Regions from separate parts of the Jeotgalibaca sp. A122 genome, predicted to be linked through region 2. Evidence: a T-box and tRNA genes for the amino acid it is inferred to sense, from the RefSeq annotation. Region 2 holds a T-box; the other holds one or more tRNA genes.

Region 1 (3,427 bases), on a different contig from region 2:
GAAACAAATCTATGCGATGCTGGATGAAATCAAACGCGAAGCCCCATACCAACCTGTCGAAGAAGCAATGGAACGACAAAAAGAAGACTGTGATATGACTGATGAACCTGACCAACTTTTGGGGGCTATAACCATTTTGAAAAAACGGAAAGAAGCCATGATTAAAGAGTATCAGGAATTGTTTGCGAATTATCAGGAGTGGTAAGGGAGGGGTATATTTGGAAAAGGTACTTGCGGAACGTTTGCAGAGGCAATTGTTAGCAAAGAAACATTTCCAGTCACCTGAAGAAACGGTTCGCTGGATGCTGGCAGTCCAGGGACAAGACTATCATCCAGCATTATGGGCGATAGCGATGCGGACGCCGGGTGTCACTAAAAAAGACCTCGAACAAGCAGTCGCTGATATGAAAATCGTTCGGTCTTGGACCATGCGCCATACCATTCATTTTGTGGCGATAGAAGACTTAACCTGGATGATGGAACTATCCCGGGACCGTATGCTAAAACGGTATAAAAACCATATGCTAAAAGAAACGGGTCTTGACACAAAAGACCTGGAACAAGCCCTGCTTATTATTGAAGCAGCCTTGAAAGGCAAAAAACTCATACCTCGCCTCAAGCTCCGGAAAATACTCGAAGAAGCGAATGTCGATACGAAAGGGCAACGGTACTACCATATACTCTGGTATGCCGCTCAAAAGGGCATTATTTTCATCGGCCCCATGGCAGGAAAACAACAGACACTGGGGTTGGTATCCGAGTGGGCTCCACCCAGTCCTTTCACGACACGAGAAGCAGCTTTGAAAGAACTGGCCAGCCGTTATTTGGCCAGTCATGGACCTGCCACCCCAAAAGACTTGGCGTGGTGGGCCGGGTTGAGCGTAGGAGAGGCCAAAAAAGCTATGGAAATGGCGACTGTCACGGTTGATCCCGTAATGGAAGCTTTCGAACCATCACTTCATCTCCTACCAACTTTGGATGAATTCCTGATTGGCTACCAAGACCGAACGGCTTCTCTTACAGAGGCAATGCGCATACAACTCGATCCCTTGAAACGAGGTATCTATCGCCCGCTGTTGTTTAACGGCAAAGTGGTGGGGAGTTGGAAGCCTATCGTTAAAGGAGAAAAGGTAACCTTATCCTACAGCATCCACCCCAACGTCCAAATTCCCCAAACGTTGCTGATAAAACAAGCAAAAGCCTATGCCACTTTTTTTGGCCACCATTTTGAGGGGGTAGAACAGGTTTCTGAATTCCAAATGCGGCGTTAAGCAGGAAAATCATCTGGGAACGCCGCATTTTTCGCTAAAAAGCGGCGTTGCGCGCGCGGAAAAAATTTAATCGCCGCACCTCGGTACCCGGAAACGCAAAAAACGCGAACGCCAGGAAAAATCCATTGGCGTTCACGCTATTTTATAGATGGGCCGTACTGGGTTCGAACCAGTGACCTCTTCCTTGTCGAGGAAGCATTCTCCCACTGAACTAACGGCCCGTTATAGGGGTAACATATTTATTATACGATGTTACCGGTGATAAAGTCAATGATGAAACCAAACGTTGCTATGCTCGGAAAAATCGCTATAATTAATAGAGTTGAACAGAATCGAGGAGGTAGGAAATGGGTAAAATAGGATTTGATTCAAAGAAGTACATCGAAGAACAAACGCGCTATATTTCAGAGCGTGTGAATCACTACGATAAGCTATATCTAGAATTCGGTGGGAAATTAATTGGCGACAAGCATGCAAAAAGGGTCCTACCTGGTTTCGATGAAGATGCGAAAATCAAAATTTTACAACGCTTGGCAGACAAATCGGAAATCGTGATTTGTGTTTATGCCGGCGATATTGAACGTAATAAAATTCGTGGTGACTACGGAATTACTTATGATATGGAAGTCTTTCGTTTAATCGATGAATTTCGGGAATATGGCCTGTCCGTCAACAGCGTCGTAATCACGCGCTATCATGGTCAACCAAGCACAAAAGTATTCATTAATAAACTCGAAAAACGCGATATCAAAGTTTACACCCATAAAAATATCGAAGGTTATCCTTCAGATGTGGAAATGATCGTAAGCGAAGAAGGATTCGGGTCAAATTCATATATTGAAACAACCAAACCAATCGTCGTAATGACGGCACCGGGTGGCGGTAGCGGCAAATTGGCGACATGTCTGAACCAGTTGTATCATGAAAATCAAATGGGTCGTTCGGCAGGATATTCAAAATTTGAAACTTTCCCCGTTTGGAATGTTCCTTTAAAACATCCGTTGAACATGGCTTATGAAGCAGCAACAGTTGACTTGAAAGACGTTAACATGATTGATAACTTCCATTTTGAAAAATACCATGAAGTGGCGGTCAACTATAACCGTGATATCGAAATCTTCCCGGTTATCAAACGGATTATCGAAAAAATCACGCAAAAAGAATCGGTATACCAATCCCCAACCGATATGGGCGTAAATCGGGTTGGATTTGGGATTGTGGATGACGAAGTCGTTCGTGAAGCATCCAAACAAGAAATGATTCGCAGAAGTTTTGGCGTGGAATGTGACTACAAAAAAGGGCTGTTAAGCGAGGATATTGTTTATCGCATGAAAATTTTGTTGGACGAAGCGGATTTGACACACACGGATCGTCTCTCGGTCCAACCAGCACGTGATTATGCCGATAAGTGTCGTCAACGTGCTGAAACCAATGAAACGCAAGCTGTGATGGCATTTGAACTGAACGATGGGCGCATCGTAACCGGACGAACATCCAACTTAATGGATTCCTCCTCGGCAGCTATTTTGAACTCCATTAAATTTTTGGCCAATGTGGCCGATGAAATTCCATTGCTGTCCTTGACGATTTTGGAAACCATTCAAAAAACAAAAGCAGACGTCCTGCATAACCGTCGTCCAATCTTGAATGCGAATGAAATTTTGATTGCCTTGGCAATTAGTGCGGTAACGAACCCGACAGCGCAACTGTGCTACAACAAGTTATCCGAATTGGAAGGTGTTCAGGCCCATTCGACGGTAATGTTGAAGAAAGACGATGAACAAATTCTGCGGAATTTGGGAATCGATATTACCAGTGATGCACAATATCCATCCGAAAACCTTTATTATATTTAAACGAAACGGGAGTGCTGTCAGGAGCGCTCCGTTTTCTGTTATAATGAGGTGAACTAATATTAGAAGAGGTGTCGTATGACCTTATCATTTGAAGAGAAAAAAAGAATTTTTGATAGCTACGCGGAACTGGAATCAGCACCGGTTTCTTTAAAAAGATTGAATTATCATTTTAAAGGAAGTGCGGTTGCTAAAACAGTAGTCGTACGTAATTTGCATCCAAACGGCAACGCTTTGATTTACGCGGGTTATTTGCCAAAAGAAGAAACACAAAAAGGGTACGTTTCGGTTTTGGAAGAGGAT
Region 2 (3,427 bases):
TTGATAGGAACCAACGCAAAGCATCAGCACCATATTGATCAATAACATCCATTGGATCAATTCCGTTACCTAGGGATTTACTCATCTTACGGCCTTGTTCATCACGAATCAAACCATGAATCAACACATTTTCAAATGGGCGTTTTTCAGTAAATTCCAAAGATTGGAAAATCATCCGGCTTACCCAGAAGGAAATAATGTCATAACCCGTTACTAATGTGCTAGTCGGGAAATACCGTTTGAAGTCTTCTGATTCCTCATCCGGCCAACCCATTGTTGAAAATGGCCATAGGGCAGAACTGAACCATGTGTCCAATACGTCTGGGTCTTGTTCCCAATTTTCGATATCGGTTGGGTCTTCCATGCCAACATACATTTCGCCAGTTTCTTTATGGTACCAAGCAGGAATACGGTGTCCCCACCATAGTTGACGGGAAATAACCCAGTCATGGATGTTTTCCATCCAGCGTGTAAACGTATTTTCGAAACGTTCCGGGAAGAACGATACTTTATCATCCGTACCTTGATTTTCGATTGCTTTTTCAGCAAGAGGTGCCATTTTTACAAACCATTGTGTCGAAATAAGCGGTTCGACCACCACATCAGTACGCTCAGAGTGACCAACACTGTGGACCATCTCTTCAACCTTAACCAAGAAACCTTCTGCATCCATATCTTTAACAACAGCTTTGCGTGCTTCGAAGCGATCCATACCTTCGTATTTACCCGCTTCTGCATTCATTGTCGCATCGTTGTTCATAACATTGATTTGGGGCAAGTTATGACGCAAACCTACCTCAAAGTCATTTGGATCATGGGCTGGTGTAATTTTAACAACGCCGGTTCCGAAATCTTTATCAACGTAGTCATCGGCAATAATTGGAATTTCACGATTCATCAACGGTAACATAATTGTTTTTCCGATTAAGTGAGCATAACGCTCGTCTTCAGGGTGAACGGCTACTGCTGTATCTCCCAACATTGTTTCGGGACGTGTCGTTGCCAATTCAACGAAGTCAGAACCATCAGTCAGTGGGTAACGGAAGTGGTAGAAAGCACCATTTACATCTTTATGGATGACTTCGATATCCGACAATGCTGTTTGCGCTTTTGGATCCCAGTTGATCAAATAAGCACCGCGGTAAATCAAGCCTTTTTCATAAAGGGTTACAAACACTTTGCGAACGGCGTCCGACAATCCGTCATCCAAAGTGAATCGTTCGCGTTCATAGTCAACGGAAATCCCCATTTTTTCCCATTGGTCGCGGATGAAGCCAGCATAATCTTCCTTCCATTCCCAAACCTTATCGACAAAAGCTTCGCGTCCTAAATCATGACGGGAAATACCGTCTTCAGCAAGTTTAGCTTCAACTTTTGCTTGGGTTGCGATACCTGCATGGTCCATTCCCGGCAACCACAATGTGTCATACCCTTGCATGCGTTTCATCCGAATCAACATATCTTGCAAAGTAACGTCCCACGCGTGACCCAAGTGCAAACGTCCTGTAACGTTTGGAGGCGGGATAACGATGGAGTAGGGTTTCGCATCTTTATTTCCGCTTGGACGGAATAATTTGGACTCCACCCATTTTTTATATTTTCCTTTTTCAACTTCTTGCGGTTGGTATTTTGTAGACATTTGGTCTAACTGTGACATACTTTCATTCCTCTCTCGTGTTTAAATGAAATGCAGTGGTGGCGTCAATTTGGTGGAATAAACGCCGCTTTAAACAAAAAAATCGCCCTGCAAAATTGCAGGACGAATAAATTTCGTGGTACCACCTGAGTTTATGGGCATAATAATCCCATGTCTCGTTTTGATAACGGAGCTATCTCCGAGTAGGACTACACAGCACTGCCTTCATCCCACTTGCTCCTGGGCTACCTTCATCCAGCCGGTTAAAAAAGCTTTCACCATCCGCTTTTCTCGCTATGTAACCGTGCTGCGATTACTCTTCCCAGTTCAATCGCATTTTTCTCTCCAATAGTCTACCATCAAAACCCAAAATTTTAAAGTAAATCTTTTGCAGCTTCTACTGCTGCATCGTAATTTGGTTCTTCAGCCATTTCCGGAACCAATTCACGGTATGCTACTTCATTATCTTCTGTTAAGACAAATACACTACGCGCTAATTTATCCAATTCTGGCATCAAAACACCAAATGCTTTAGCAAATTCACCGTCTGTATCAGTCCACATATCGATATCCAAACCTTTTGCAGCACACCATTCATTTAATTCTTCTGCTGTATTTTTAGAAACATTCACTAAACGAATGCCTTCGATGTTGGATGCTACCTCGTTGAAGGAACGTGTTTGTTGATCACATACACTTGTCGCGATGTCTGGGAATACGCTCAAAATAGTCACTTGACCTTTAATTGTTTCGTCTGTAACTGTTTCACCCTTAATATTTTTCAAAGAGAAAGTTGAAACAACATCCCCTACAGCTGGCAATGGACCTTCTACTAATGTTGGTTTACCTTTTACTGTAATTTCCATCCTTATTCCTCCTATTAATTTGATATCTTCATTATACCAATGTTAAGTGGAAAAGTAAGCGATATGATTTATTATAATAAACTACTGAACAAAGTTTCTTCCTCAATGAGTGTTTCCTGGCTAATGCGGGTTACCACAATGCCAGCAACGGCACGCGCAACCAAACCTTCAATATCCATATTTCCTTCGAACCTGTTAACTTTATCCAAATGCGGTTTCGTTTTTGGAGCAGCCGGTGCAAAAATGGTACAGCAATCTTCAAACGGCTGGATTGATAAATCAAATGTATCGATTTTTTGCGCGATATCGATGATTTCATTTTTATCCATTGTGGCTACTGGGCGGATAATTGGCGTTGAAGTAACGGCATTGATTGCCACCATACTTTCCAACGTTTGTGAAGCAACTTGGCCCAAGCTTTCACCGTTAAAAATTGCCAAGGCTTTCCGTTGTTCCCGGATAGCATCCGTAATACGAAGCATCATGCGACGCGTAACCGTCATACCATATCCCTCAGGAATTTTCGCTTTTATTTCTTCCTGAATTTCGGTAAACGGTACTTCGATAAATTGAATAGAACCTGAAAAACGGGTTAATTTCGCTGTTAAATCTTTAGCTTTTTTCAAAGCTTGTGGACTTGTATACGGAGGGCTGTGGAAGTGAAGAGCTTCAATTTCAACGCCCCGCTTCATTGCTAAATACCCTGCAACTGGCGAGTCAATACCACCCGATAACATTAAGATACCCCGGCCACTTGAACCAACTGGTAACCCTCCTGCTCCTTGGTAAGTTTCCGTACTGATCAGGAAGTTTTCATTTTTAACATCAACGCGAACGGTGATATCGGGTTTTTTCACTTGAACGGTGATATTGGGAATATTTTGCAAAACGGCTGCCCCAAATTCAGCATTCAACCAGTTCGTAT

Evidence for each region. The T-box of region 2 lies ahead of ACTU7M_RS07275 (valine--tRNA ligase). A T-box ahead of a tRNA ligase gene usually reads a tRNA of that ligase, here a tRNA-Val.
Region 1: it encodes a tRNA-Val, which carries the amino acid that the T-box ahead of ACTU7M_RS07275 (valine--tRNA ligase) is inferred to sense. The anticodon was not compared.

Annotation. Positions count from the first base shown of each region.
Region 1 covers NZ_JBQPRB010000001.1:282,197-285,623, reverse strand. Annotated here, with positions in the region: gene ACTU7M_RS01355 (hypothetical protein) at 1-205, shown strand, start outside; gene ACTU7M_RS01350 (winged helix DNA-binding domain-containing protein) at 219-1,271, shown strand; tRNA gene ACTU7M_RS01345 (tRNA-Val) at 1,421-1,492, opposite strand; gene ACTU7M_RS01340 (DUF1846 domain-containing protein) at 1,619-3,127, shown strand; gene ACTU7M_RS01335 (hypothetical protein) at 3,203-3,427, shown strand, end outside.
Region 2 covers NZ_JBQPRB010000005.1:127,620-131,046, reverse strand. Annotated here, with positions in the region: gene ACTU7M_RS07275 (valine--tRNA ligase) at 1-1,657, opposite strand, end outside; T-box leader at 1,753-1,977, opposite strand; gene tpx (thiol peroxidase) at 2,011-2,502, opposite strand; gene thiI (tRNA uracil 4-sulfurtransferase ThiI) at 2,574-3,427, opposite strand, start outside.